2 regions of the Delftia sp. WSY_16 genome follow, and region 1 is predicted to be linked to the other one. Evidence: riboswitches for the same ligand, from Rfam matches in the RefSeq annotation. Region 1 holds a riboswitch; the other holds the start of a gene.
The links. A riboswitch is a leader RNA that binds a small molecule or an ion and turns the genes downstream of it on or off. The one in region 1 is predicted to bind glycine.
Positions count from the first base shown of each region.

Region 2: another riboswitch for glycine. It lies ahead of ACF8O7_RS17400 (D-amino acid dehydrogenase); the one in region 1 lies ahead of gcvT (glycine cleavage system aminomethyltransferase GcvT).

Region 1 covers NZ_JBICKS010000040.1:950,599-965,712, reverse strand. Annotated here, with positions in the region: gene livG (high-affinity branched-chain amino acid ABC transporter ATP-binding protein LivG) at 1-579, opposite strand, end outside; gene ACF8O7_RS24080 (high-affinity branched-chain amino acid ABC transporter permease LivM) at 632-1,870, opposite strand; gene livH (high-affinity branched-chain amino acid ABC transporter permease LivH) at 1,870-2,796, opposite strand; gene ACF8O7_RS24070 (branched-chain amino acid ABC transporter substrate-binding protein) at 2,897-4,018, opposite strand; gene ACF8O7_RS24065 (RluA family pseudouridine synthase) at 4,359-5,060, opposite strand; gene ACF8O7_RS24060 (PAS domain-containing sensor histidine kinase) at 5,057-7,285, opposite strand; gene gcvP (aminomethyl-transferring glycine dehydrogenase) at 7,441-10,332, opposite strand; gene gcvH (glycine cleavage system protein GcvH) at 10,404-10,778, opposite strand; gene gcvT (glycine cleavage system aminomethyltransferase GcvT) at 10,914-12,080, opposite strand; glycine riboswitch at 12,106-12,224, opposite strand; glycine riboswitch at 12,240-12,351, opposite strand; gene ACF8O7_RS24040 (fatty acid--CoA ligase) at 12,521-14,125, shown strand; gene ACF8O7_RS24035 (LysR family transcriptional regulator) at 14,141-15,070, opposite strand.
Region 2 covers NZ_JBICKS010000032.1:23,615-38,728, forward strand. Annotated here, with positions in the region: gene recC (exodeoxyribonuclease V subunit gamma) at 1-967, shown strand, start outside; gene recB (exodeoxyribonuclease V subunit beta) at 964-4,788, shown strand; gene recD (exodeoxyribonuclease V subunit alpha) at 4,785-6,935, shown strand; gene ACF8O7_RS17375 (glutathione S-transferase family protein) at 6,952-7,614, opposite strand; gene ACF8O7_RS17380 (hypothetical protein) at 7,731-8,090, shown strand; gene ACF8O7_RS17385 (copper chaperone PCu(A)C) at 8,187-8,714, shown strand; gene ACF8O7_RS17390 (PhaM family polyhydroxyalkanoate granule multifunctional regulatory protein) at 8,857-9,789, shown strand; gene ACF8O7_RS17395 (FIST N-terminal domain-containing protein) at 9,871-11,106, shown strand; gene ACF8O7_RS17400 (D-amino acid dehydrogenase) at 11,148-12,479, opposite strand; glycine riboswitch at 12,573-12,683, opposite strand; partial or broken gene ACF8O7_RS17405 (invasin domain 3-containing protein) at 13,072-15,114, shown strand, end outside.

The DNA.
Region 1 (15,114 bases):
CTGCAGGTCCTTCTTCTCCTGCGGGTTCAGGCCGGCGGCGGGTTCGTCAAGCATGAGCACGCGCGGCTTGGTGATCATGCAGCGCGCGATCTCCAGGCGGCGCTGGTGGCCGTAGGCCAGGTTGCCGGCCTCGCGGTTGACGAACTCGCGCAGGCCCATCACGTCCAGCCAGTGCAGGGCGCTCTCGATCTTTTCCTCTTCGCTGCGGCGGTAGCCCGCCGTGTTGAACAGGCCCGACAGCAGGTTGACGCCGGAGCGGCGGTGCTGTGCCACCAGCAGGTTTTCCAGCACCGTCATGGACTTGAACAGGCGCACGTTCTGGAAGGTGCGCACCACGCCGTGGTTGGCCACGTGGTGGCTGCTGCGCCCCTCGATGGCGCTGCCGTCCAGCGCGATGGAGCCGCTGCTGGGCTGGTAGAAACCGCTGATGCAGTTGAACACCGTGGTCTTGCCGGCGCCGTTGGGGCCGATGATGGCAAACACTTCCTGCGGACGCACGTTGAAGCCCACGTGGTCCACGGCCAGCAGGCCGCCGAAGCGCATGCACAGGTCTTTGACTTCTAGCAAATACTCGCTCATTGCCGGCCCTTGCTGCTATCTGTTGTCCCAAAAATCATGGTGTCGGCATGCCTCATGAGCGCACCTCCACATGGCGACGGCGCATGGGCAGCAGGCCCTGCGGGCGCCAGACCATCATCAGCACCATCACCAGGCCGAAGATCAGCATGCGGTACTCGGAGAACTCGCGCGCCAGCTCGGGCAGCACCGTCAGCAAGATGGCCGCGATGATCACGCCCAGCTGCGAGCCCATGCCGCCCAGCACCACGATGGACAGGATCAGCGCCGACTCGATGAAGGTGAAGGACTCGGGGTTGACGATGCCTTGGCGCGCCGCGAAGAAGGCGCCGCCGAAGCCGGCGAACATGGCGCCCAGCGTGAAGGCCGACAGCTTGATCTTCATGGGGTTCAGGCCCAGCGAGCGGCAGGCGATCTCGTCCTCGCGCAGTGCCTCCCAGGCGCGGCCTATGGGCATGCGCACCAGGCGGTTGGAGATCCACAGCGTGACCACGGCCAGCAGCAGTGCCATCAGGTACAGGAAGATCACCATGTGCAGCGAGCTGAACTCCAGCCCCAGGAACTGGTGGAACGTCGTGCCGCCCTCGGTGGAGGGGGTGCGCGTCATCTCCAGGCCCAGCACCGTCGGCTTGGGGATGCTGGAGATGCCGTCCGGCCCGCCCGTGATGCTGGTCAGGTTGACCAGCAGCAGGCGGATGATCTCGCCAAAGCCCAGGGTCACGATGGCCAGGTAGTCACCGCGCAGCCGCAGCACCGGAAAGCCCAGCACGAAACCGAACATCGCGGCAGCGGCACCGGCCAGCGGCAGCGCTTCCCAGAAGGACCAGCCGGCCCAGTGGAAGAGCAGCGCATAGGTGTAGGCGCCCACGGCGTAGAAGCCCACGAAGCCCAGGTCCAGCAGGCCGGCAAAGCCCACGACGATGTTCAGGCCCAGGCCCAGCATCACGTAGATCATGGCCAGCGTGGCGATGTCCACCGCGTTGCGGCCCGCAAAGAAGGGCCAGGACACGGCGATCAGCAGGGCCGCCAGCATCAGGCCGTTGCGGTGGCTGGGGCGCGCCTGCGGCAGCGAGGGTAGCGAGACCTTGGGCATCTTCGCCGCGATCAGCGGGCGCAGCAGCTGCACCAGGAAGACCAGGGCGCAGGCCCAGGCCACCACCGTCCAGTCGGGGTTGATGATGGTGCGGGTGCCGGCGCGTTCCAGGTGCAGGCCGAAGATGGGCGTGACGACCACGGCCGTCATTACCGTGGCGATCAGGGCGTCGCGCAGGTTCAAAGTGGGTTTGGTTTTCATCAGACCTTCTCCACTTCAGGTTTGCCCAGCAGGCCCGTGGGGCGGAACAGCAGGATCAGCACCAGCAGGCCGAAGGCCACGATGTCCTTGTACTCGGACGAGATGTAGGCTGCCGCAAAGGTTTCGGCCACGCCCAGCAGCACGCCGCCAAGCATGGCGCCGGGGATGGAGCCGATGCCGCCCAGCACCGCGGCCGTGAAGGCCTTGATGCCGGCCAGAAAGCCGATGAACGGGTTGAGCTTGCCCACGGCCAGCGCGATCAGCACCCCGCCCACGGCCGCCAGCATGGCGCCCAGCACGAAGGTGAACGAGATCACGCGGTTGGTGTCGATGCCCAGCAGGCTGGCCATGTGCATGTCCTGGGCGCAGGCGCGCGAGGCGCGGCCCATGCGCGAGTGGCGGATGTACAGCGTCAGCAGCACCATGAGCACGATGGCCACCACGATGATCAGGATGCGCGAGTAGGGCACATAGATCTCGAAGCCGCCTTCGGCACCGAAGCGCAGCGCGCCCGGCAGCAGCGAGGGCACGGCCATGTCGCGCGCACCCTGGCCCAGGGCCACCCAGTTCTGCAAGAAGATGGACATGCCGATGGCCGAGATCAGGGCCACCAGGCGGGGACTGCGGCGCAGCGGCTTGTAGGCCACCTGCTCCACCACCAGGCCATAGACGCCGGTGACGAAGACCGAGACCACCAGCATCAGGCCGATGATGGCCCACACCGGCAGGCCGCTTTGCGTGCCTATGGCCGACAGCGTGACCAGGCCGATGTAGGCCCCGATCATGTAGATGTCGCCGTGGGCGAAGTTGATCATCCCGATGATGCCGTAGACCATCGTGTAGCCGATGGCGATCAGGGCATAGATGGCGCCCAGGGACAGTCCGTTGAACAGCTGCTGTATCAGCTGAGGTAAGAGTTCTGACATGGTGTAATGCCGCCCCAAAACAGGAAAAGGCCTAAAAGGCCAGGATGCAGACGACCGGGACACGCCGAATGCGTGCCCCGGTCAGTCAGACGGAGGGGGATTACTTGGCAGCGACCGACTTGCTGCCGTCCTTGTGCCATTCGAACACCTGGAAGTCGAAGGACTTCAGGTCGCCCTGCTTGTTCCAGCCCACCGAGCCCAGAACGGTCTCGAAGTTGGACTTGTGCAGGTGGTCAGCCACCTTGGCGGGGCTGTCGCCCACGGCCTTGATGCTGTCCAGCAGCACTTGCGTGGCGGCAAATGCGGTCAGCTGGAAGGCACCCGAAGGATTGCGCTTCTTGTCCTTGAAGGCCTTGACCACGGCGGCGTTCTTGGGGTTGGCCGAGAAGTCTGCGGGCAGGGTCACCAGCATGCCTTCGACGGCGTTGCCGGCGATGGCGTTGACTTCGGGGTTGCCCACGCCTTCGGGGCCCATCATGCGGACCTTCAGGCCCTGCTCGGAAGCCTGGCGCAGCAGCAGGCCCATTTCGGGGTGGTAGCCGCCGTAGTAGATGAAGTCCACGCCGGCGCTCTTGAGCTTGGTGATGACGGCGGAGTAGTCGCTGTCGCCGGCGTTGATGCCTTCGAACAGGGCCACTTCCACGCCGGCCTTCTTCAGGTCGTCGCGCACGGAGGATGCAATGCCCTGGCCATACGACTGCTTGTCGTGCAGCACGGCAACCTTCTTGGGCTTGGCCTTTTCCAGGATGAACTTGGCGGCGGCCGGGCCCTGCTGGTCATCGCGGCCGATGGTGCGGAAGATGAAGTGGTAGTTCTTGCCGTCGGTCAGGGCGGGGGACGTCGCCGAGGGGGTCACCACGACCACGCCTTCGTTGTTGTAGATCGGGGCTGCGGCAATCGATGCGCCCGAGCAGACGGGGCCGATCACGTAGCCGATCTTGGCGTTGACCACGCGGTTGGCGGCCACGGGACCCTGCTTGGGTTCGCAGGCGTCATCGACGGACACCAGCTCGATCTTCTTGCCGTTGACGCCGCCGGCCGCATTGGCCATTTCCACGGCGGTGTTCACGCCTTCCTTGACCATGTCGCCGTACTGCGTCAGCGGGCCGGTGGTGGGAACCACCATGGCGATCTTGATTTGCGCATGCGCTGTGGAGAACAGGGCGGCGCCAGCCAAACCCAGGGCGGCGACGACGGTGTGCATGCGGAACGGAATGCTCATGAGTACTTCCTTCAACTTTGGGTAAAGCGTTCTGAAAAACGCGGTGGCTCCTGTAGGGGCTAGCCGCGCAAAGAAGCACAGGTTAATCGCCTGGTTACCAATGGCAACAGGGTATCCCGGGGCTGGCGCGGCAACAGGCTTTTCGCTAAGGCTCCCATCGCGGCCTGCGCCGTCGGGCGGGGGCTGTTTTGGCCGAAGAAAACGGCTGATGCCGACGATGCACCCTGACGGTGCTTCATGAAGTCAATATGACCAACTGCAAGAAGGGGAAACACGTACGCTGAATGTTGCATTGCAGCAACGTACGCGGTGGCGATGATTTGCGTGTTCCTGCGATGGATCAGAACGGCGCGGCGGATTCGAAACGCAGCGTCTCGCCAGACAGGGGATGCGCCAGCTCCAGCAGCTGCGCATGCAGCAGCAGGCGCGGCGACAGCGCCTGCACGGCGGCATCGGCATAGAGCGCATCGCCCAGGATGGGATGGCCCAGCGCGGCCATGTGCACGCGCAGCTGGTGGGTGCGTCCCGTCACGGGCTGCAGCTGCACCCGCGTGGTGATTGCATCCCGGACTTCGGTGGCTTGCGCGCCTGGCAGGGCGCGCCACAGGGTCTGGCTGGGCTTGCCCTGCACGGCATCGATGATGCGCAGCGGGCGCCGCTCCCAGTCGGCTGCAATCGGCAGGTCGATGCTCTGCCATGCGCCGGCTTGCCGCGCGGCGGGGCTGCCTGCCACCACGGCCACATAGCGCTTGTGCACGCGGCGCTGCGCAAAGGCCTCGCTCAGCAGGCGCTGGCTGGCCAGGCTGCGCGCCATGATCACCAGGCCCGAGGTGGCCTGGTCCAGCCGGTGCACGACCAGCGCATCGGGCCAGCGCTGCAGGGCGCGGGCGCTCAGGCAGTCCTGCTTGTCTGGGCCGCGCCCGGGCACGCACAGCAGGCCGCTGGGCTTGTCCAGCACCAGCAGTTCGGCATCCTCGTGCAGGCAGATGACGCCTGCGCCGTCACCTGCACTGGCGCCGCCATCGCGTTGCTCAGGGTTCAAGCCGTTCCCCGCTCATTCAGCAGCCTGTGCACCGTGGCGCACAGCTCTTCCACGTCGTTGGGCTTGTGGACCAGGGCCCTGGCGCCTGCAGCCAATGCGGCCTGCTCGATCTCGGTGGTGATGTAGCCCGAGGCCAGCGCGATGGGCAGCTGCGGCTGGATGGACAGGGCCTCGTGCACCAGGTCGATGCCGCTGTAGCCGGGCATGTTGTAGTCGGTGACCAGCAGGTCGCAGTCCTGGGGCGCGGCGCGCAGCGCCTCGATGGCCTCGTGCGGATCGGTGAAGCCGCTGACCTGGTAGCCGCGCCGGCGCAGCAGGCGCTGCACCAGAAAGACCAGGGCCTGGTCATCGTCCACGTACATCACATGCTGCTGCGCGGCCTGCGGGTCGGGCAGCAGGGCGAACTGCGGGCCGGTCGGGGTTTCCGCGGCCGCCAGGGGCTCGGGTGCGCTGGGCAGCGCCTGGGCGGCGAGGGGCTCGGCCGGTGCAGAGTCGGCCGGCGTCAGGGGGTCGGCCGGAGGAAAGTACAGCGTGAAGCGGCTGCCCTGGCCGGGGATGCTGTACACGTCCACGGCGCCGCCGTGGTTGCGCATGACACCGTGCACCACGGGCAGGCCCAGGCCCGTTCCCTGGCCCACGGGCTTGGTGGTGAAGAAGGGCTCGAAGATGCGCTGCAGCGTGCGTGCGTCCATGCCGGGGCCGTTGTCCTGCACCGACAGCGCCACATAGCTGACGGGCGGCAGGCCCAGGCGCTCGCACAGGCGCTGGTCCGGGCGCACCAGGTCGGCATCCATCTGGATCAGGCCGCGCCGCTCGCCCAGGGCGTGCATGGCATTGGTGCACAGGTTGAACAGGGCCTGCTCCACCTGCATGGCGTCGGCCAGCATGGGCGGCATCTGCGGCGGCACGTGCACCTGCAGCTCCACGGCGGGCGGCAGGGTCACGCGCAGCAGCCGCGCCGTGTCGCCCATGACCTCGCGCGCCTGCACGGGCTTGCGCTGCGGCGGTTCATTGCGGCTGAACGTCAGGATCTGGCGCACCAGGTCGCGCGCGCGGCGGCCGGCCTTTTCGATCTCCTGCAGGCTTTCGATGGCTGCGGCATTGCCGCCGCAGTCGGCCTTGGCCAGCTCCACATTGCCCAGGATGGCGCCCACGATGTTGTTGAAGTCGTGGGCAATGCCGCCTGCCATGGTGCCCAGGGCCTGCATCTTGTGCGATTCGCGCAGCTGGTCTTCCAGCTCGTTGCGCTGTGCCTCGGCCTTCTTGCGGCTGGTGAGGTCGCGCGCGAACACGGTGGTGGTCTCGCCGCCGCTGTGGTGCTCGAAGGAGACGCTGACCTCGACCGGGATTTCGCGGCCGCTGGCCGTGCGTGCCGTCATCTCGCCCAGCACGGCCTGCGTGGTCAGTGGCGCAAAGGACAGGGCCTGGGCCGCATCGGGCAGGAAACGCTCCAGCGGACTGCCCAGCGCGTCGTGCGGCGGACACAGAAACAGGGCGGCAGCCGTGGGATTGAAGACGGTGATGCGCTGCTCGTGGTCCAGGCAGATGATGGCGTCCAGGGCCGAGTTGATGACCGATTCGAGCCGCCGCTCGCTCAGGAACAGCTGGTGGTTGCGCTGCTGCAGCGCCAGGCGCTCGGCCAGCAGCGGACCCTGGTCGACCACGGCGCACAGGTACTGCGCAATGGGCGGGCCGCTTTGCTGCGGAATGGCGATGCAGGCCACATGCAGGTCGGCGCGCAGCTGGTGCTGCTCGGTGATGTCGAAGCAGACCTCGTGGGCCTCGGTGCGGCCCAGCTCGCGTGCCGCAACGAAGGTCTCGCGCACGCGCTCGGCGTCGTCAGGGTGCACGAAGGGCGCGAAATTGACCAGCAGCCGGTCATGCTCGGTGGGCTGGAAGGCGCTGTGCGCCATGGCGTTGGCCTGCACCACCATGTCGTGCTCGTCCACCACCAGCAGGGGCAGGGGAATGCTGGCAAACAGGGCTTCGAAGCGCTCGGAGGCGCTTTCGGCCACGGCCTGGCTGTAGTCCAGCACGCGGTTCTGGATCTCCAGCTCGCGCTGGTAGTTGCGCAGCTCGGCGACCAGGGCCTGCAGCGGATCGTCTTCGGGCTGGAAGGAGGGGAAACGTTCGACGGGGGGCAGGTCGGCGCCGGGCGCCAGCAAGGCATGCAGGGGCAGGTGCTCGTCGTCGCGAGGCTGGTCGGAAGGGTCTTGGCTGCTCATCGCGTGCTGGCGCTGGGGAAAGCGGCATCTGCCGCACAAATCCTGGTCGCCCGCGCCTGGCGTCCGGCAGATGGACCGGGGCCCGGCGCGGGCAGGGCCGCAGTGTACGCGCGCCGGCCGGGGCGCCACAAGCGCCCCTTTGGGTGGCAGGTGCTTCAGCTCAGGTAAGCGTCGACCGGGATGCAGCTGCAGTAGAGGTTGCGGTCGCCGTAGACGTTGTCCACCCGGCCCACGGGACACCAGTACTTGGACTGGCGCAGGGCAGCCACGGGGTAGGCGGCGGCCTCGCGGCTGTACGGGTGGGTCCATTCCGAAGCCAGCAGGGTCTCGGCCGTGTGCGGCGCGTTCTTGAGCGGGTTGTCGTCCTGGGGCAGGCGGCCCTGCTCGATGGCGCGGATTTCCTCGCGGATGGCGATCATGGCGTCCACGAAGCGGTCCAGCTCGTACAGGCTTTCGCTTTCGGTGGGCTCCACCATCAGCGTGTTGGGCACGGGGAAGGACAGCGTGGGCGCATGGAAGCCGTAGTCGATCAGGCGCTTGGCCACGTCCTCGGCCATGACGCCCGTGCTTTCCTTGAACGGGCGCAGGTCCAGGATGCACTCGTGCGCCACATGGCCGTGCTCGCCCGCGTACAGCGTGGGGTAGTGGTCGCGCAGCCGGGCGCTGATGTAGTTGGCGCTGAGGATGGCGGTCTCGGTGGCCAGGGTCAGGCCCTGGGCGCCCATCATGCGGATGTACATCCAGCTGATGGGCAGCACGGCCGCATTGCCCAGCGGCGCGGCACTGATCGCGCCCGTGCCGCCCGCAAGGCCCGTGGTGGCATGGCCGGGCAGGAAGGGCACGAGATCCTCGACCACGCAGACGGGGCCCACGCCCGGGCCGCCGCCGCCGTGCGGGATGCAGAAGGTCTTGTGCAGGTTCAGGTGGCTGACATCGCCGCCGAAGCTGCCCGGCGCGGCCAGGCCCACCAGGGCGTTCATGTTGGCGCCGTCCACGTAGACGCGGCCGCCGTGGTCATGCACCAGCTTGCACAGCTCCTTGACCTGGGTCTCGAACACGCCGTGCGTGCTGGGGTAGGTGATCATGATGCAGGCCAGGTTGGCACTGTGCTGCTCACACTTGGCCGCCAGGTCCGCCATGTCGACGTTGCCGTTGGCGTCGCAGGCGGTGACCACCACCTGCATGCCCACCATCTGCGCGCTGGCGGGGTTGGTGCCGTGGGCGCTGCTGGGAATCAGGCAGACGTTGCGGTGCGACTGGCGCCGGCTCGCATGCCAGCCCTTGATGGCCAGCAGGCCCGCGTACTCGCCCTGGCTGCCGGCATTGGGCTGCAGGCTGATGCCGGCGTAGCCCGTGGCCTGGCACAGCCAGTCGCGCAGCTGCTTGTCCAGTTCCGCATAGCCCTGCTGCTGGTCGGCCGGGGCAAAGGGGTGCACCTGGGCGAATTCGGGCCAGGTGATGGGAATCATCTCGCTGGTGGCGTTGAGCTTCATGGTGCAGGAGCCCAGCGGGATCATGCTGCGGTCCAGCGCCAGGTCCTTGTCCGACAGCTGGCGGATGTAGCGCAGCATGGCGGTCTCGGAGCGGTGGGTGTTGAACACCGGGTGCGTGAGGAAGGCGCTGCTGCGGCGCAGGCCGTCGGGAATCAGCGGCTCCGCGCCCTTTTCGAAGGCGGTGAAGCTGGGCAGGGCCTGGCCGTCCCGGGCGAAGATCTTCCACAGCAGCTCGACATCGGCGCGCGTGGTGGTCTCGTCCAGCGAGATGCACAGGTATTCCTTGAAGTACACGCGCAGGTTGGCGCCCAGGGACACGGCACGCTCCACGATGGCCTGGGTGGCCGCGCCCGTGTGCAGGCTCAGCGTGTCGAAGCTGGGCACCTCGCGCAGCGGCGCGCCCAGCTCGGCCAGGCCGCGCGCCAGGATGGCCGTGTACGAGGCCACGCGGCGGGCGATGCGCTCCAGGCCCTCGGGGCCGTGATAGACGGCGTACATGCTGGCCACCACGGCGGGCAGCACCTGGGCCGTGCAAATGTTGGAGGTGGCCTTTTCGCGGCGGATGTGCTGCTCGCGCGTCTGCAGTGCCAGGCGGTAGGCGGGCTTGCCGTGCACGTCCACGCTCACGCCGACCAGGCGGCCGGGCAGGGAGCGCTTGAACTCGTCGCGGCAGGCCATGAAGGCGGCGTGCGGGCCGCCGGCGCCCATGGGCATGCCAAAGCGCTGGGTGGTGCCCACCACGATGTCGGCACCCCATTCGCCGGGCGGCGTGATCAGGGTCAGCGCCAGCAGGTCGGTGGCCACGATGAAGGCGGCCTGCTTTGCATGGGCCTTGTCCACGTCGGCGCGCAGATCGTCGATGCGGCCGCTGGTGGCAGGGTACTGGGCCAGCACGGCGAAGTAGTCGCCCTCCATCAGCTGGTTCCATTCCTCCAGCGAGTTGGCCAGCAGCACCTCGATGCCCAGCGGCGCAGCGCGCGTCTGGATGACTTCGATGGTCTGGGGGTGGGCATCGCCGGCCACCACGAAACGGTTGCTCTTGCTTTTGACGGAGCGCTTGGCCAGCGTCATGGCCTCGGCGGCCGCCGTGGCCTCGTCCAGCATGGAGGCGTTGGCAATCGGCATGGCCGTCAGGTCGCAGACCATGGTCTGGAAGTTGACCAGGGCCTCCATGCGGCCTTGCGAGATCTCGGCCTGGTAGGGCGTGTAGGCCGTGTACCAGGCGGGGTTCTCCAGAATGTTGCGCAGGATGACGCCGGGCGTGTGCGTGCCGTAGTAGCCCTGGCCGATGAAGCTTTTGAGCAGCTGGTTGCGGCCTGCCAGCGCCTTGAGTTCGGCCAGCGCCTGGGCCTCGGTGGCCGCTGGCGGCAGCGCCATGGGCTGGTGGCGCCGGATGGAGGGCGGGACGATGGCGTCGATCAGCGCATCGCGCGATGCCGCGCCGATGGCGCTGAGCATGTGGGCCTCGTCTTCGGGCGCGATGCCGATATGGCGGGCCACGAATTCGGTGGCGTTCTCGAGGGCGGCAAGGGGCTGGGTGGAGGACATCAGCATGGAGGGACCTGTCTCAAAAGCTGAAAAGCGCCAGGGCGGGCCCTGGCGCCCGTCCTGGCCGGAAAGTGGCGTCAGTTGCTCTGGGCAAAGGCCGTGTAGGCGGCTTCGTCGAGCAGCGCGGCCAGCTGGCCTGCGTCGCTGAGCTTGACCTTGAAGAACCAGCCTTCGCCCAGCGGGTCGCTGTTGGCCAGGGAGGGGTCGTCGCGCAGGGCCTCGTTGACTTCGACGATCTCGCCGCTGACGGGCATGTAGACATCGGCGGCGGCCTTGACGGACTCGACCACGCCGGCCACATCGCCCTGGTTGAAGCTGGTGCCCACGGCGGGCAGGTCGACGAACACCACGTCGCCCAGCGCGTCCTGCGCGTGGAGGGTGATGCCGACGATGGCCGCGTCAGGGTTGGCGGCGTTGATCCACTCGTGGTCCTTGGAATACTGGATGCTCATGGCTTGCTCCGATAGAAACTGAAAAGAAACCTGTGAAAGGCGGTTTGAGAAAGGTCAGTGCGCACTGTAGCGGCATGCGATGGCAGGAAAAACGAATCCGCCGAACTCGATCCACGCCAAGCGCGCAGGCTGTCCTCAACCGCGGTGATAGCGGGGCGCCACGAAGGGCGTGGCCTGCACCTGCATGGGCACGGCCTTGCCGCGCACCATGGCCTGCAGCGTGGTGCCGATGGCGGCGCTGCCCGGCTCCACATAGGCCAGTGCCACGGGCTGGTTCAGCGTGGGCGACAGCAGGCCGCTGGTGACCTGGCCGACCTTGCGGCCGCCGGCATCCAGCAGTTCCGTGCCTTCGCGCACGGGCACGCGCTCCAGGGCCACCAGGCCCACGCGCTTGCGCGTGAGCAGCTCGGGCGATTGCAGCTGGGCCAGCACGGTGGCCGCGCCGGGAAAGCCGCCTTCGCGCTCGCCACCTGCGCGGCGGACCTTCTGCACGGCCCAGTTCAGGGCGGCCTCGGCCGGGGTGGTGGTCGTGTCCAGATCGTTGCCGTACAGGCACAGGCCGGCTTCCAGGCGCAGCGAATTGCGCGCGCCCAGGCCCACGGGCCTGACTTCGGGCTGGGCCAGCAGGGCACGGGCAAAGGCCTCGGCGTGGCTGGCGGGCAAGGAGATCTCGAAGCCGTCCTCGCCGGTATAGCCGCTGCGCGTGATGTACAGCTCGGCCCCCTCCCAGTCGAAGTGGCCGCCTGTCATGAACACCAGGCCGGCCGTGTCGGGCAGCAGGCGCTCCATGGCGGCTGCGGCCTGCGGGCCCTGCAGCGCCAGCAGGCCCCGGTCGAACTGGGGCTCGATTTCACAGCGCTGGCCGATGCGGGCCTGGATGTGCGCCAGGTCTTCGTGCTTGCAGGCGCCGTTGACGATCAGGAACAGGTCGTCCTCGCGGCGCACGAACATCAGGTCGTCCAGAATGCCGCCCGCCTCATTGAGCAGCAGGCCGTAGCGCTGGCGGTGTTCGCCCAGGCCCAGCACGTCCATGGGCATCAGCGACTCCAGCGCGGCCCCGGCGTCGGCACCGCGCAGGCTGATCTGGCCCATGTGCGAGACATCGAACAGGCCTGCCGCCTCGCGGGTGTGCAGGTGCTCGGCCATCAGCCCCTGCGGGTATTGCACGGGCATGGAGTAGCCGGCAAACGGCACCATGCGCGCGCCCAGTTCCTGGTGCAGGTCGAACAGCGGGGTCCTGAGCAGATCGGTGGTGGAGGCAGCGGACAAGGAGGGCTCTCTTTCAGGCAAGGAACAAGGCATAACGCCATCCCGGTCCTCCGGGATGTGCTGCCCTGCTGTCCGCTTTACCTGAGAGATTCACCCGCACCTTCCATGCGTGGGGCTTGCTCCTTCGGTGGATGGGGCACACCGCCGTGCCCTGCATCTCTCTCCAGCTAGGAACGCCTGCGGCCGTGGCGGCAGGCGGTGCCAGTCCTTTTGCCTGAGCGTTCGGGGCGAACCCTGCGCCTTCGGCGGTGCCGCTGCCTGCGACCGTTGCGGCCGGGCGGGCACTCTCTCCTGACCGGCGCATTCTAGCTGCGGCCAGCGTCCGCGCGGCTTCGGGATTTCCGCGGGCCGGCTGCAACTCCATGCGCTTGCCTGCATGGATGCATTTGCAAATTGCATAACTGTCTAAAAAATCTCCTACATTGAGGTGCATCGATATATGAAATCTCGTGAGCGAGAAGGAAGAAGCGCACATGCAGCAGACGCTGGGAGACACATTGGCCTGGCCGGCACGTTACCTGCCGAACAAGGAAGCCCTGGTCGCGTGGGAGGGCGGCGAGCGCCGCGCCTGGACCTACGCCCAGCTCGATGCCGAAGTCAACCGCCACGCCCACGGCCTGGCCGAGCTGGGCATAGGCCATGGCGACGTGGTCGCGGCCTTTCTCTACAACACGCCGGCCTTTGTTTTCACCATGCTGGCGGCCGCGCGCCTGGGCGCCATCTTCAACCCCATCAACTACCGGCTGGCGGCGCAGGAGCTGGCCTTCATCCTCAAGGACGGCGCAGCGCGCGCCCTGGTCTTCGAGCACGAGGGCGGCGAGGTGGCCGCACGCGCCCAGGCCCTGCTCAAGGCCGAAGGCGGCGGCACTGGCGCAGGCATCGAGCACTGGATCTTTGCCGACGATGCCCCGGCCGACCCGCTGCCGGTCTGGGCCACGCAGCGCCTGTCCGCCCTGGCCAGGGGCCGCAGCAGCGCGCCGCCCCAGGCCCATGTGCGCGAGAGCGACCCCTGCATCCTCATGTACACCAGCGGCACCACGGGCCGGCCCAAGGGCGTGCTGCATACGCACCGCAGCAAGCTGGCGCACAACGCCCTCATGCACCAGACCATGCAGTTCACGCGCGACGACGTGGGCCTGGCCATGGCGCCGCTCAACCACACGGCCGAGCTGCACACCAGCTTTCTGCCGCGCCTGCAGGCCGGCGCCACCCAGGTGCTGCTGCGCCGCTTCGACGTGGCCGAGGCCTGGCGCCTGATCCGCGAAGAGCGCGTGAGCTTCTTCTTCGCGGCGCCCACCATGATCACCATGCTGCTGGCCGACCCCATCGCCTCGCCTGAGCAGGCGCCCGCGCTGAGGCTGGTGGAGTACGGCGGCGCCTCCATGGCGCCGCACCTGATCCGCGAATGGACGCGCAAGGTCGGCAGCGATCTGGTCCAGGTCTACGGCACCACCGAAATGGGGCCCTGCATGTCCGTCCTGCTGCCGCGAGAGCAACTCTCGCACGCGGGCTCGGCCGGGCTGCCCTCCATGGGCCATGACCTCATCGTGGCCCGCTTGCGCGAAGACAACGCCCCCACCGACCCGGCCGAGGCCTGCCTGCCCGGCGAGGTGGGCGAAATCCTCGTGCGCGGCCCCTGCATGATGGCCGGCTACCTCAACCGCCCCGACGCCAACACCCGCGCCCTGGCGCACGGCTGGTACCACACGGGCGACCTGGGCCACATCGACGACGACGGCTATCTCTGGATCCGCGACCGCATCGACTACATGATCAATTCGGGTGCCGAGAACGTCTATCCGCGTGAGGTGGAAGACGCGCTGGTCGAACACGCCGATGTGCTCGAGGTCGCCGTCATCGGCGAGGCCGACGAGCGCTGGGGCCAGATCGTCGCCGCCCACGTGGTTGCCAAGCCGGGCGCCACACCCACGGCCGAGGCGCTGGACGCCTTCCTGGTCCACGGCGACCGCCTGGCTGCCTACAAGCGCCCGCGCCGCTACCACTTCCGCGAGGCCCTGCCCAAGACGGCCAGCGGGAAGATACAGAAGCAGTTGCTGAGGGTGGTGGTGGCAGCCTGAGGCTGCGGCCTGCACTTACTTCTGTGTTTGCCCCTGCGCAGTACAGCACTGCGCCATCGAGTTGCGCAGCCACCGATGCATGGCATCCCCCTGCTTGCGCACATGCCAGGCCTGCTGGTAGGCGAACCGGGGCAGCTCCAGCGGAGGAGTGAAGCGGCGCAGCGTTTTGTGGCGGCGCAGGTCGCCAATGGCGCGGCTGCCCACGGTCAGCACGAGGTCGGTGCCTGCCAGCACCTCCAGCGCCGCGCTCCAGTGGGGCAGGGCCAGCACCACGCGGCGGCTCAGGCCTTGGGCGGCCAGCGCCCGTTCGATCTCCTCGCTGGCGTCGGGCCGCATGGCCAGCATGACGTGCGGGCGCTGCAGCCAGTCCTGCAGTGACAGCCCGCCGCGTGCCGGCAGCACGGCCTGGTCGGCCACGCTCACGAACTGTTCCTGGAACAGATCCTGCACCTCGATGCCCTCGGGCAGGTCGGGTACGTCGGGGAAGGGCCCCAGGGCCAGGTCCAGTTCGCCATCGGCCAGCTGGGCCAGCATCACCTCGCGCGTGGACTGGCTGATGGCCAGGTCCAGCCCGGGTGCGTGCTGGCGCAGATGCCGCATCAGCGGCGGGAGCACGATGCGCGATGCGTAGTCCGACAGCGCCAGCCGCAGCCGTCCGCGTGCGTGGGCCGGGTCGAACTCCGCCTGTGCCAGCAAGCCGTTGAGGCTGCCCAGCGCATCCGCCAGCGGTTGCACCAGGCCTTGTGCGCGTGCCGTCAGCGCCATGCGGCCGCCGCGCCGCACCAGCAACGGGTCGCCCAGATGTTCGCGCAGCTGCGCCAGCGAATGGCTCATGGCCGGCTGGCTCTTGTGCAGACGCAGGGCCGCACGCGTCACATGTTTTTCGGCCAGCAGGGCGTGCAGGGCCAGCAGCAGGTTGAGGTCGATCCGGCGCAGTTCATCCATGCCATGAATATAGACCGTGCACACAAACAATTTCCATCAACATG
Region 2 (15,114 bases), on a different contig from region 1:
GCTGACGCTGGCCCGGCTCACCGATTTCCTGCGCCACCCGGCGCGCGCCTACCTGCGCCAGCGCCTGCAGGTGCGCTTCGAGCAGGAGGACAACCCGGTCGTGGACGAGGAGTTGTTCCAGCTCGACGGCCTGACCGAATACCTGCTGGTGCAGCAGTTGCAGCAGCAGGTGGCGGCCGGCCTGTCCGAGCCCGGGCAGGCGCCCCAGGCCATGGAAGACAGTGTGCGAGCGGCCGTGGCGCGCCTCACGCGCTCGGGGCGGCTGCCGCTGGCGGGGCTGGGCGAGCGCGGCGCGCGGGCGCTGCAGTCCTCGGTCACGCCTTCGCTGCGGGCCTGGCGCCAGCAACTGGATCGGTATGCCCATCCCGCGCCGCGCAGGCGGCTGCTGATCGAGGACGATGGCCTGGTGTTCGACGACTGGATCGACGGGCTGCGCCAGTCCTGCGAAACCGAAGAGCCCCCCGAGGCGGACGACGCACAGTGCTGGCTGCTGCTGGACCCGCGCAACCTGCTCAATGCCAAGGGCCGGCCCCATGCCGACAAGCTCATGCCGGTCTACCTGCGCAGCCTGGCGCTGGCCGCCAGCGGCTCGCAGGCCGAGTTGCGCGTGGTGGCGCGCGACGGCCTGGTGCAGGTCCTGCCCATGGACCCTTCCGAAGCGCTGGCACGGCTGCGTGCATTGATGGCCCTGTGGCGCGAAGGCCAGAACGGTCCGCTGCCCCTGCCGCTGCGCAGCGGCCTGGCCATGGCCGAAGGCCTTCCCGCTGCGGCACAGCAGGCCTATGAGGGCGGCCATCTGGTCGGCGGCGAAGGCGAGGACCCGTCCTGGGCCCGCTGCTATCCCGATTTCGAGGCCTTGGTCGCCGATGGGCGCTTCGAGGCACTGGCCCATGCCGTCCACGCGCCGCTGCTCGACTGGGTGGCCGCGCAGGTGCAGGTCCAGCCCTACCAGGCGGATGCACCATGAGCACCAGCGAAGTGACCGGCGGCGTGACCAGCCATGTGCTCGACGCACAGCGTTTTCCGCTGTGGGGCAGCCGCCTGATCGAGGCCAGCGCCGGCACCGGCAAGACCTGGACCATCGCTGCGCTCTACCTGCGCCTGGTGCTGGGGCATGGCGAGGGCAGCTTGGACGGCATCAGCAGCACGGCCTTCGAGCGCCCGCTGATGCCGCCCGACATCCTCGTCATGACCTTCACGCGCGCGGCCACGCGCGAGCTGTCCGACCGCATACGCAAGCGCCTGATCGAGGCCGTGCAGTGCTTTCGTGGCGAGGCCGAACCTGCGCCCCACGACGGCTTCCTGCACGCGCTGCGCGAGGCCTACCCTGAAGGCGCGGCCCGTGAACGAGCGGCCTGGCGCCTAGCCATGGCGGCTGAATGCATGGACGACGCGGCCATCCACACCATCGACGCCTGGTGCCAGCGCATGCTGCGCGAGCATGCCTTCGACAGCGGCAACCTCTTCGACGAAACGCTGGAGCCTGACGAAAGCCAGCGACAGACCGAGGCCGCGCAGGACTACTGGCGCCAGCAGTGCTACCCGCTGTCCGACGAACTGCTGGACGAGGCCCTGAAGATCTGGCCCCACGTCGATGCCCTGGTCGAAGACATGCGTGCCCTGCTGCGCGAGCCCCCCGTGCCCGGTGCGGGCGAGGGCAGCCTGGCCGACTGCCTGCAGCGCGCCATGGAACAGCGCCGCAGCCGCCTGCTGGCCCTGGCGGCCGGCTGGGACGACAAGGCCCAGCGCCTGCAGCGGTGGTTGGATGGACAGCTCGACGGGCAGGGCGCGTTGTGGGACAAGCGCAAGCTGCAGCCCGCGCGCTACACCGGCTGGCTGGCCGCGCTGGCCGACTGGTCGCGCGCCCCGCTGGACGGTCCGCTGGCGCTGACCGAGGCCGCGCGCCACCGCCTCAGCCCCGAGGGCCTGGCCGAGGCCTTCAAGGGATCGGCCGGCGATGTGCTCATGCCGCTGGAGCTGGCCGAGCTGCAGGCGCTGCTGGTGCAGCTGGAGCAATTGCCGCCCGTCAGCGTGGCCGTGCGCCTGCATGCGGCCGCGCGCGTGGCGCAGCGGCTGGCCCACCTCAAGCGCCAGGCCGGCAGCTTCGGCTTTGCCGACATGCTGCAGCGCCTGGACACGGCCCTGGCCGGCGACAACGGCACCGTGCTGCGCGAGCGCATCCTGGCCCAGTACCCGGTGGCGCTGATCGATGAATTCCAGGACACCTCGCCGCTGCAGTACCGCCTGTTCGACCAGATCTACCGCACGGCGGCCAACGACCCGCACAGCGCCCTGCTGCTGATCGGCGACCCCAAGCAGTCCATCTACGGCTTTCGCGGCGCCGACATCCACAGCTACCTGCAGGCGCGCCGCGCCACCGAGGGGCGCCACTACGTGCTGGGCACCAACTACCGCTCCACCCAGGCGCTGGTGGGTGCCGGCAACCATTGGTTCGCGCAGGCCGAGCAGCGGCCGGGCGAGGGCGCCTTCATGTTCCGGCGCGGCAGCCACAACCCGCTGCCGTTCGAGCCCGTGGCCGCCCAGGGGCGCAGCGAGCAACTGCACACGCGCGACGGCGCCATGCCCGCCCTCACCGTGGCCTGGAGCGCGGGCCGTGACGAGGACACCGGCATCCCCCTGCCTTTGTCGGCCGACGAGGTACGGCGGCGCTTTGCGGCCCATTGCGCCGAGCAGATCGTGCAGTGGCTGGCCGACCCGCAGGCCGGCTTTGTGCAGCCCGATGGCCGCCTTGTGCGCCTGCGGCCTGCCGACATCGCCGTGCTGGTGCGCACGGGCCGAGAGGCGGCCGCCGTGCGCCGCGAACTGCAGGCGCGCGCCGTGGCCTCGGTCTACCTGTCGGACCAGGATTCGGTGTTCGCCAGCGACGAGGCCCATGACCTGCTGTACTGGCTGCGCGCCGTTGCCGCGCCGCTGGACGCCCAGGCCGTGCGCGCGGGCCTGGCCACGCGGCTCATCGGCCTGTCGCTGGACGAGCTGGCCTGGCTGGCCGCCGACGAGGAAGCCTTTGACGCGCGCAGCGAGCAGCTGCGCGAACTGCACAGCATCTGGCTGCGCCTGGGCGTGCTGGCCATGCTCCGCCAGACCCTGTACCGCCTGGACCTGCCCGCGCGCTGGCTGCAGGACCCGGCCCTGGGTGGCGAGCGGCGCCTGACCAACTACCTGCACCTGGCCGAGCTGCTGCAGACCGCCAGCGCCCAGCTGGAGGGCGAGCAGGCCCTGATCCGCTGGCTGGCCACCCAGATCGAGGCGCCGGGCAGCGGCAGCGAAGAGCAGGTGGTGCGCCTGGAAAGCGATGCCGACCTGGTCAAGATCGTCACTGTGCACAAGAGCAAGGGCCTGGAGTACCCGCTGGTCTGCCTGCCGTTCGCAGGCAGCTTCCGCCCCATGGAGCGGGCCAGGACGCCGTTCCTGACCCTGTCCGCGCAGGAGGGGGGGGAAGACGATGCCGCCCCGGCCCGCAGGCTGCTGCTGGACTTCAGCGACGAAGACCTGGCCCAGGCCGACCGCGAGCGGCTGCGCGAGGACCTGCGCCTGTTCTACGTGGCGCTCACCCGCCCGCGCCATGCGCTGTGGCTGGGCCTGGCCCCGCTCAGGCGCGGCAACGGCAAGGCCTGCGTGAACGAGCAGGGCGCCGCCGGCTACCTGCTGGGCGGCACCGAGCCGCGCTCGGCCCAGGGCTGGCTTGACGGCCTGCAGCAGCTGTGCGGAGAAGACCCGCACATGGCCTGGCGCGACCTGGATGCCGGGCCACTGCAGCGCACGCGCTGGCAGCCACCGGCTGGCGCCACCCCGCTGCACGATGCCCCTGCCTACGACGCGCGCTTCGACACCCGCTGGGGCATCGGCAGCTTCTCTGCCCTGGTGCGTGCCATGGCCGCGCCCAGCCTGCCCGTGCTGCCCGTGGCCGTGCAGCGCCCGGCCGAGGATGAGCAGGCGCTGGAGCCTCCGCCATCGCCGGAACTGGCGGACATCGCCGGCCTGGCGGGCCTGCAGCCCCTGCAGGATGGACCGGCCGGCGGGCCTGCGGTCTGGCACCGCTTTCTGCGCGGCCCCGTGGTCGGCAACTTCGTGCACGACCAGCTGGAATGGCTGGGCGGCGAAGACTTTGCCCTGCCCGTGGACGGCCAGGGTGCGCTCGCTGATCGCCTGGTGCGCCGCTGCGAGCGCGCGGGCCGGGGCGAGCAGGCGCGCGACCTGCTGGCCTGGCTCACGGCCGTGGTCCACCAGCCGCTGGCGCCGCTCGATGTCACGCTGGCCACGCTGGGCCCGCAACTGTCCGAGATGGAGTTCTGGCTGCCCGCGCGCCAGCTGCCGGCCGAGCGCATCGACCAGCTGTGCCGGCGCTTCATCTTGCCGGGGCAGGAGCGGCCCGCGCTGCCCCAGCGCTCGCTGCACGGCATGCTCATGGGCTTTGCCGACCTGGTGTTCTGCCACGAGGGCCGCTACTGGGTGCTTGACTACAAGAGCAACCACCTGGGCCCGGACGGCGCCGCCTACGGCCAGGAGGCCTTGGCCCGCGCCATGCTCCACCACCGCTACGACGTGCAGGCCGCCCTCTACCTGCTGGCCCTGCACCGGCTGCTGCGCAGCCGGCTGGGCACGGCCTACGAGCCGCAGCGCCAACTGGGCGGTGCGCTGTACTACTTTCTGCGCGGCATCGATGGCCCGGCCGGTGGCATGCATGCCATGGCGCCCGAGCTGCCCTTGCTTGATGCGCTCGATGAACTGCTCGGTCCCGGCCGCGCCAACGCGGAGGAACTGCCATGAGCCCGCGCCCCCGTTCGCGCACCATCGATACGGCCACGCTGGACCTGTTCGATGAACGGCCGGGCGGCGAACCGCCGGGCGACGACTCGCCGGGCGCCGTGCCGCCAGACACCAATGAAGTGCTGGCCCTGCTGCGCCGCTGGGCCGACGCGGGCCTGCTGCGCCGGCTGGATGCGGCGCTGGCTTCCTTCGTCGCCGGGCAGGATGCACAGGCCGGGCCCGCCTTGCTGGTGGCCGCCGCGCTGCTGGCGCAGATGGAGGGGCGCGGCCACAGCTGCCTGCCCCTGGCGCCGCTGGCCGGCCACCCCAACGACGTGCTGGCCTGGCCGGCCGATGCGCTGCCCGCGCAGCAGGCCCTGTGGCAGATGCTGCCTGCGCGCCTGTCCGGCTGGGTTGCGGCGCTGAGCGCCAGCCCCGTGGTGCGCGTGGTGCACGGGGAGCAGGTAGATGGACAGGATGGCAGCGAGGACCTCGGCCAGCCCCTGGTGCTGGCCGGCGCAGACGGCCCCGCGCCGCTGCTGTACCTGCGCCGCTACTGGGACTACGAACGCGCCGTGGCCGCCCACGTCATCCAGCGCACGGCGGCGCAGGCCGTGGCCGGCCAGCCGCTGGACGAAGCCCTGGCCCGCCACTGGCTGGACCGCCTGTTCCCGCCTGCGGCGGACGGTGGCGCCGTGGACTGGCAGAAGCTGGCCTGCGCGCTGGCGCTGCGCGGCCGGCTGTCGGTGATCACGGGCGGCCCCGGCACCGGCAAGACCTATACCGCCGCACGGCTGCTGGCCCTGCTGTTTGCCACGGCGCCCGATGCCGGCCAGTTGCGCGTGGCCCTGGCCGCCCCCACGGGCAAGGCGGCTGCGCGGCTGAAGCAATCGATCGACGGGGCCTTGCTGCAATTGCAGGGCAGCATGGGCGGCGAGATCGACCTGGCGGGCCTGGTGCAGCGCATGGGTGCGGCGCGCACCCTGCACTCCATGCTGGGCGCGCGGCCCGATACGCGGCACTGGGGATTCCATGCAGGGCGGCAGCTGGACGTGGACGTGCTCATCGTCGATGAGGCCTCCATGGTCCACCTGGAGATGATGGCGGCGCTGCTGGAGGCACTGCCGGCCGGCGCCCGCCTGGTGCTGCTGGGCGACAAGGACCAACTGGCTTCGGTGGAGGCGGGCGCCGTGCTGGGCGACCTGTGCCGCGATGCCCAGGCCGGGCGCTACCTGCCCGACACGCTGGACTACGCACTGCGCGTGGCGGGCCAGCGGCTGCCGCCGCAGTTCGCGGCGCCCGACGGCGATCGTGCGCCAGCGCTGGCGCAGCACACCGTCATGCTGCGCGAGAGCCGGCGCTTCGGCGGCCCCATCGGCCAGCTGGCACACGCCGTGAATGCCGGTGAGGCGGTGAAGGCCCAGGCCCTGCTCGATGCCGGCACGCAAGCCGGCGCAGGTTCCGAGCTGTGGGAACGCCATGGCGGCGGCGTGCACGCCGTGACCGAACTGGCCGTGCACGGGCGCGGCGGTCTTGCCAGCTATGCCCTCTATGCCCAGGCGCTGCAGGGCCGGCCGGATGCGGCCGGCGCCGACGAGGCAGCGCACCGCGCCTGGGTGGTCGCTGTGCTGCAGGCCTTCGAGCGCTTCCGGCTGCTGTGCGCCGTGCGCGAGGGCGATTGGGGCGTGTCCGGCCTCAACCGCGCGGTGGAGCAGGCCCTGGATGCGCAGGGCGTGATCCGCCGAGGCGGCGAATGGTATGCGGGCCGTCCCGTCATGGTCACGCGCAACGACGCGCAGCTGGGCGTGTTCAACGGCGACATCGGCATTGCGCTGCCGGGAGCGCACCAGGGGCAGCCAGGGCAGCTGCTGCGCGTCTACTTCCTGCAGGGCGACGAATTGCGCTCGGTCGGCGTCAGCCGCATGGCCCATGTGGAGACCGCCTTCGCCATGACGGTGCACAAAAGCCAGGGCTCGGAGTTCGAGCACACCGCCCTGGTGCTGCCCTCGCGCGGCGGCAGCGTGCTGGGGCGCGAGCTGGTCTACACCGGCATCACGCGCGCCCGCCAGGCCTTCTCGCTGTTCTCCGAGGTGCCGGGCCTGGTGGCCTCGGCCGTTGGCAGCCCCACGCAGCGCGCCAGCGGGCTGCTGCGCTGGCTGCAGGAGTGAGTGAAGGCCCCGCGCCTCAGGCCGGGGTCTTGTCGCTGGCGTAGCGGGCCATCATCAGCGCCGTATTGGTCTTGCGGTCGGCATTGACCTGCTGCACCGTGGGCCGCTCGGCCATGCGTGCCAGGTACTCGCGCACGGGCAGGTCGGCCAGAACGTCGCGGCCGCCAACGATCTTGCTGGCCGCGCTGACCAGGGGCAGGTGGACGATGGCGCAGCAGTCGGCCAGCGTGAAGCTGTCGCCCGCCACAAAGGGTGAGAAACGCGCAAGTTTGGCGAAGGCCGCCACGTTCTTGTCGAGCTGGGCCAGCGTGCGCTCCCGGGTGGAGTCGCTGACCTGGCCGCCGAAGAAGGCCTGCGGGTAGAGGATGCGCGCCACCAGCTCCAGGTGCAGGTCCAGGTACACGCACAGCTCGCGCACCTTGGCGGCCTCGAAGGCGTCGGCCGGCAGCAGGGCCGGCGAGGGCGACAGCGTCTCCACGTACTCGACCATGGCGGCCGACTCGCACAGACCCCGGCCGTCGTCGATGCGCAGGTAGGGCACCTTGCCCAGCGGAGAAAGCGCCATGTCGGTCTCTCCCAGCCAGGCCAGTTCCTCGTTGAAGGGCAGCTGCTTTTCCAGCAGGGCCAGCTTGACCTTGTTGTAGTAGTTGCTGGCCGCGAATCCGCACAGGGTGAGCATGGGTGTCTCCTAGGGTGTTGGTGAGGGCTGGGGGATGCGCCTGCGATGGTAGGGGCGGGCAGGGCCTGGCGGGGTCACGGACATGACGTCCTGGGGCAGACCCCTAGAATGACGCCATGCCGCTTCGCCTGCCCTCCACCTTGGCTGCCTGCGCCCGCTGGGCGCTGGGCCTGTGGCTGTGCGTGGCGCTGGCATCGGCGTTTGCGCCGCTGGCGCGCGCCTCGGGCTGGGAGCGCCTGTGCTCGGCCGCTGGCGAATCGGTCTGGGTGCCCTCGCCGGCCGGTCAGGACGATGCCCTTGCCGGCAGCCACGGCATCGACTGCCCGCTGTGCCTGCCCCCGCTGGCGCCGCCGCCCGCCCGGTGCAGTGCGGCCCCGGCACCGCTGGTGGCAGATGCGCAGCCACGGGCGCACCCGGCCTCCGTCCACAGCGTGGCCATGCCGGCCCTGCCCCAGGCCCGCGCCCCGCCCCGGTGACTCCCGGATTCACTCCCGCTTCCTTCGCTTGGCCAACCCTTTTTGCAAGGCACGAAGACCGTGCCGCAATGCATTGAAATTTCTGGAGAAACCGTGATGACACTGCGTCAATGGACCACCCCTTTCCTGATCGCCGCCTCCCTGTCCATGGGCCTGGCCCATGCCCATGCCGATGCGGCCCATGTCAAGGCCGACGCCGCCTGGGCGCGTGCCAGCGTGCCGGGCCAGCAGGCCACGGGCGCCTTCATGCGCCTGACGGCCGAGGAGCCGCTGCGCCTGGTGGGCGTGGAGTCGCCCGCCGCCGGCGTGGCCGAGGTGCATGAAATGAAGATGGAAGGCGATGTGATGCGCATGCGCGCCATCGACGGCCTGGACCTGCCCAAGGGCGTGGCCGTGGACCTGAAGCCCGGCGGCTACCACGTCATGCTGCAGCAGCTCAAGAGCCCGCTGCTCAAGGACAGTCAGGTACCCATCACCCTGGTGTTCAAGGACGCCAAGGGCGAGACCTCGCGCCTGAGCCTGCAGGTCCCCGTGCGCGCCATGGCGCCCGGCGCAGGTGCGGCATCGGCTGCGCAGGGCGGCGCGCATGGCGGACACGGCGGACATGCCGGCCACTCCCACTGAGCTTTTTGTCATCCACCGGGTTTGTGCGCAGCGGGCCGTGCATGACTTGCGATGGACTTGGCGTGTGCCTGGGTTAAGCTGAGCGCATGGCCGGTGTGCTTCACCGGCATGTTCTTCCAACCCAGTCCTAGCGAGTGCTGCCATGAGTGATGCGTCCTCCTTCGGTTTCGGCAAGTTCATCCCCGGTTTCGACTTCCTGCAGGGCCTGGCCCAGAGTGCAGGATCGGCCACCGCCCGGCCCCTGGGGCGCCTGCCCGAATGGGTGGCGCCCACGGTGAGCATCGAAGAGGTGGACAAGCGCATCACCGAACTCAAGGCCGTGCAGTTCTGGCTCGACCAGAACGGCAAGGCGCTGGCCGCCACCATCCAGGCCCTGGAAGTGCAGCGCATGACGCTGTCCACCTTGCAGGGCATGAACGTCAGCATGGGCGAGCTGGCGCAGGCCTTCCAGTTCCCTGCAGCCGCAACCGCCGCGGCCAAGGGCGCCGCCAGCGCGGGGCAGGGCGACCTTTCGGACTGGCCCATGTCCTCGGCCGCCAGCCGGGCGAGCAAGAAGGAAAAGCCGCAGCCCGAGCCCGCACAGGCCGCTGCCGCGCCGCCTGCAGCCCCCGAGGCGGCCAAGGCCGCCGACAGACCCGCAGCCGCGGAGACTGCGGCGCCCAAGGACGAGTCCGCCCAGGCCGCCGCCATGGGCCAGGCCATGCAGTGGTGGGGCGCGTTGACCCAGCAGTTCCAGCAGATCGCCGCCAAGGCCATGGCCGAGCCCATGGCCCCGGAGGCCGTGGCGGCCGCCCAGCGCGCCACCGGCATGGCCGGTGACCTGGCCAAGGCCACCATGGACCGCATGGCGGCACAGGCCAGCGCCTTTGCTGCGCAGGCGGGCAAGGCGGCGGCGGTCTCCCCTGCCAAGGCGCCGTCCGCAAAGCCGGCGGCCAAGGCTGCGGTGCAGGCCGAAGCCCCCAGGACCGCTGCCAAGGCTCCCGCCAAAGCGGCTGCCAGGAAAACCGCTGCAAAGGCTGGAGCCAAGGCGCCGGCCGCCAGCAAGCCGGCAGCCAAGAGCCGGCCGGCGCGTTGACCGATCGGGCCGGACCCATGGATGCGCAAGGCCCCAGCCACCCGCAAGCCGGGTGCTGGCGGGGCTAGAAAGAAGGTTGGTATGTCGTTGTTTCCTGTAGGCCATGCCAGCCATTCCGACTGGCGCGCCGCGGCCGACGCGGTGCTGCAGCAGCTGCGCTTGCAGATGGCCGGGCCCGGCCACGCGCAGCGGCCCCGTCTGGGACTGGTGTACCTGTCCCATGCGCATGCCGCCCACGCACGGCCGCTGCTGCAGCATCTGGCCAGGGCCCTGCCCCATGTGGCGGACTGGGCCGGCTGCTCGGCCGGCGGCGTTCTGGCCATGTCGCATGAGTACCTGTCAGGAACCGCGCTCGCGGTGATGCTGCTGGATGTACCGGCCGCCCACTACCGCCTGTATTCGGGCCTGGCGCCCCTGCATGCGCCTGGCGGCGAGGCCGGCTTCACCGCCCATTCGGCCCTGGTCCATGCCGCAGGCGGCCAGCCCGAGCTGGCCGAGCTGCTGTACGAGCTGTCCGAGCGCACCGAGTCCGGCCTGCTGTTCGGCGGCGTGGGCGATGACGGGGAAGATGGCGTGGAGGGCGTGCAGATCGCCTGCCGTACCGAGGATCTGCATGCGCAGCATGCGGACGCGCGCGGCATTTTTCGTGGCGGCTTTTCAGGCGTGGCCTTCGGTGCCGGCGTGCCCTGCATCACGGGCATGGCCCAGGGCTGCGTGCCGCTGGGCGAGGGGCTGGAGATCACCGAGGCGCGCGGCGCCCTGGTCACCGGGCTCGATGGCGATCCGGCCCTGCAGCGCCTGCTGCAGCTGCTGGGCGTGGAGCTGGAAGGCAGCGACTGGCAGCCCGCGCTGACCACGGTCCGCACCACGCTGGCGGCCATTGCGCCGCCGGGCCGGGGCCTGGCCCACGGCGTGCTGACCGAAGAGGCCCAGGTGCTGACCCTGGTTGGCCTGGACCCGCTGCGCCAGGGCGTGGCCCTGTCCTCGGCCGTGGAGGCCGGGCATTCGGTGATCTTCTGCCGCCGCCAGGCCCAGGTGGCGCGCCAGGAACTGCTGCAACTGGGCGCTGCGCTGCGCGATGCGGCGGAGCCCGAGGAGGCGGCGCCCGAAGGCGAGGCACAGCCCCGCATCCGTGGCGCCATCTACATCAGTTGCCGGGGCCGCGGCGGCGGCCTGTTCGGCGGCCCCGATGCCGAACTGCGCACCCTGCGCCACGCACTGGGCGATGTGCCATTGATCGGCTTCGTTGCCGAAGCCGAGATCATGGACGCCCGCCTGCACCGCTTCGCCGGGGTGTTGACGGTGTTCACTGCCTAGGCGTCGTACACGCCGTACACACGGTACACACCGTCTGCACCTCAGACCGCGCGCGGGCGAACCGTGCCTGCGCTGCGATCCGGGTCCATGGCTGCGGCTCCCAGAAAATCGAAATCCACGGCCGGCTGCCTGCCGCTGACCAGGTCGGCCAGCGCCATGCCGGAGCCGCAGGCATGGGTCCAGCCCAGCGTGCCGTGGCCGGTGTTCAGGAACAGGTTGGCGATGGGCGAGCGTCCGATCAGCGGCACATTGCTGGGCGTGGCGGGGCGCAGGCCGCTCCAGAACTGGGCGCGGCCGGTATCGCCGGCGCCGGGGAACAGCTGCTGCACGCGCCGCACGATGGCCTCGCAACGCACGGGGTCCAGGTTGCGGTCGTAGCCGTTGAACTCGGCCGTGCCCGCAATGCGCAGGCGGTCGCCTTGCGCGCCCGTGTAGCGCGAGAACACCAGCTTGAACTCGTCGTCCGTGAGGCTGACCTGGTAGGCCTTGGCGGGGTCCAGCACCGGCAGGGTCACGGAGTAGCCCTTGGCCGGGTAGATGGGCAGGTGCAGTCCCAGCGGCTGGGCCAGCAGCGGGCTGAACGAGCCCATGGCCAGCACATAGGCGTCGCCCTGGATGCGTTCGTAGCGGCCATCGGCATTGGTCACCTCCACATGGTCGATATGGCGGCTGGCGCCCGCACCCGTGGTGCGCAGCGCCATGACGTGGTGGCCGTGGCGGAACTGCACGCCCGTGGCGGCGGCGATGCGCGCCAGCTCGCGTGTGAAGAGGTTGGCGTCGCCTGATTCATCCTCGGCCGTATAGGTGGCGCCCGCTATCTGCCCGCGCACATGGGCCAGAGCCGGCTCCAGGCGCACGGCTTCGTCGGCATCGATCAGGCGGCGGTCGCAGCCCAGGGTCTGCATCTGCTCGGTGGGCTTGAGCGCGCCCTCGAACTCGCGGGCGTTCGTATAGAAGTGCAGGATGCCCTGCGTGCGCTGCTCGTACTGGATGCCGGTGTCGGCACGCAGCTGCTGCAGGGCCTCGCGGCTGTAGGTGCCCAGGCGAACGATCTGCTGGATGTTGTGGCGCGTGCGCGCGGGCGTGCAGTTGCGCAGGAAGGACAGGCCCCAGAGCCACTGGCGCATGTCGGCGCGCAGGCGGAAGAGCAGGGGGGCGTCCTGCCGGCCCAGCCAGCCCAGCAGCTTCAGCGGTGCGCCGGGGTTGGCCCAGGGCTCCGCGTGGCTGACCGAGATCTGCCCGCCGTTGGCGAAGCTGGTTTCGGCGCCGGGCGCGGCCTGGCGGTCGATGACGGTCACTTCATGACCGAGGGATTGCAGATAGTAGGCCGACGTGGTGCCGATCAGACCGGCTCCGAGAACGATGACGCGCATGACGATGCCCTTTCAAAGGCATGTGCCGGGTCACGCGAAAGCTGGCCGCTATGGTCTGGATAGCAGGCAGCCGGCGTCCGTCGTGACGCAGCTGCCGCTCCCCCTGTCCTTGGTACCTGAGAGATTCACCGCCGTCCATGGGAACGGGGCTTGCTCCTTCGGTGCGCCGCACATTGCGTGCGGCGGCTCTCCAGACGGCATGTTGTGTTTGCAGTACGGAACCTGAGCGTGTATGGGAGTTTGCGCCTTCGGTGAGGCTCGGCACCGTGGCGCCCGCCTGCTCTCCTGCAGGGGCGATTCTATGGGGCTTGCGCAGCCAGCTCCAGTCGTATTGGGGATACCACCAGTTACCTGTATGTGGTGTGGCTGATTCAGGGTATTCCCTAGATCGTTCAAGCGCCTCCCTCGTAGCGCTGGTACGAGTCTCTGGTTTCATGTAAAAAAACTATTGAAATAGAAAAAAACATGATTTAGCCTATCGATATGTGCAGTGGTTTGTCAGTGCATGTTCTGGTCGATTGGACCTGCATGGGTTAACCATGGGTTGTCTATATGTCTGATAGGCGACTTACCGTTGCACAGGTGCGGGTCCATGGAAACTGGTCCGTCACTGAAAAAATACAAGCACGGTGAATATGGTTTGTCGAGGGAGGAATGTTTTGCGTCGCAAACCCGACTGAAGGTGTGCCCGCTCAATGGGCAGTGGAGCAGCGCGCAAGCGTTGATGGAAATCCGCCTTTTTTTGATTGACGCGCAGGATCTGCGCGAAAAATTTTGCTTCCAAACTCACCGGCTGCAAGGTGAGTTGTGGGCTCGTGATTCAAATAGAACTATCCGAGGTACGGCGATGCAAATGCGCTGGGTACAACTGATGGCCATTGCCATTGGGAAAATCATTTTCCTGTCATATCTCCTTGAGAGAACGGGGAATATCATGCATGCTCTCAATCGCCTGCCTGGTTCGGCATTTTTTCGCAAGTGGCGTGCAGCGAAGTGCCTTTTCTCTTTGCTGCTGCTTTCATGCGCGGGTATCTCATCCACGGCACTGGCGGCGACCATCGTCTTCACGGTCACCGACAACAGCGACGCTCCCAATGCCAATGCAACGACACCAACCACCTGTGTCAGCACGCTGGGGGGCACCTTTGCTGGCGCATGTACGCTGCGAGCGGCCATTCAGGCAGCCAACTACACGCTGCAAACGCTGGATCCGAGTGCCGATGTTTCCATCGTCTTTGCGCCGACACTGACCACGTCGGTACGAACCATACAGAGCGGGACATCCAAGGATGCGGCGGGAAACCTCCATCCGTATGTCGACAATCAGACGGTTTACGTGCGCTGTGCCAATACATTCATCAGCGGAGCCCAGTCCGGCGCCGTGACGGGGGCCACCAATGCCTGTGGTCAAAGCCAGATGATCAGCGGCGGCGATACGGGCACCACCACTGGTGCCGGTGGTGCCTGGTACTGGCTCAAAGGCACCGTGCCAGCCGGCACGGGCTCGTTGACCATCGATTTCGGGGGAGTCATACAAGTCCAGAACTGGGCGGACTCCCCCTGGGAAACTTTTTATCTTGGTGGGAAGAACATCACGCTCACCAATTCGCCCAATATGACCTGTGGCGAAGCGGTATTCGTCGTTGGCTCCCCGGCGAACAATATCACCATTGATCGCGTCGGCCTGGTGAATGTGGCTCCAACCCCTGCTGGAGAGGGGACGCCGTTCAACTGCGAGCTGTACGCGGAGATTCATCAAGGCGCACAAAACGTATTCTTTACCAATAGCACGATCAATTCCGCGATATGGAATGGAAATTACGGCAATAACAAGGGCTCGGCCATTTCCGTTGCCGCAAGCAACGGTACAGGAGGCACGGTTTCCAACATTGTTGTCGATAATTTCACGGTAACGAATCTGCCCAACCCTATCGGGGGAATGCAGCTCGAGCAGTTCTTCCAGGTCATGTCGAACATGACCGTCAACGGATTGACGATCAAAGATTCGAATATCGCACTGAGCCCGACTGGTGGAAATGCGCCCAGGGCCGTGGTGTCGGTTGATGGAACGATCAACCTGGACAATGGAACTGGTCTTGCCGTGACGGGTAATACCTTCTCGCTGCCTATTGCCGCCTATACCACTTCATCGCCAATGCATGTGTCGGCACCAACGTTGAATACGGCAGCCTCAGGCACGACGCAGGTAGTGACGGTGACCGATAACAACTTCACTGGCGGCGGGGACGGGGTGAATATCGGTGGTACGGGTACGGCACCAGGATTGATTGGCAACAACAAGATGACAAGCCAGTCGAGAAGTGCCATTCGTGTCACTGCGCGTGATTTCTTCAAGATTTCTCAGAACACGCTGTTTTCCGTGCCTGTGGCTGCAAACTCAGGTATCAGCTTGCAGACGACGGCCAATGGACAAACCGGATGGACCCCGACCCTTGGCGTTGGCGCCAGTGACACCGCCGCCTGCACCTGGACATTCAATATCACGGCAAATGCCAATGCGAGCGAGCCGGCACCGTATACGGTGGAAGCCTTTTGGTCGCCGACCGGCGCGGGCGTCAACGATGCGCAGGTCTATCTGGGCTCAGGGACCATGGCCGGAGCCTCGGGAACGCTG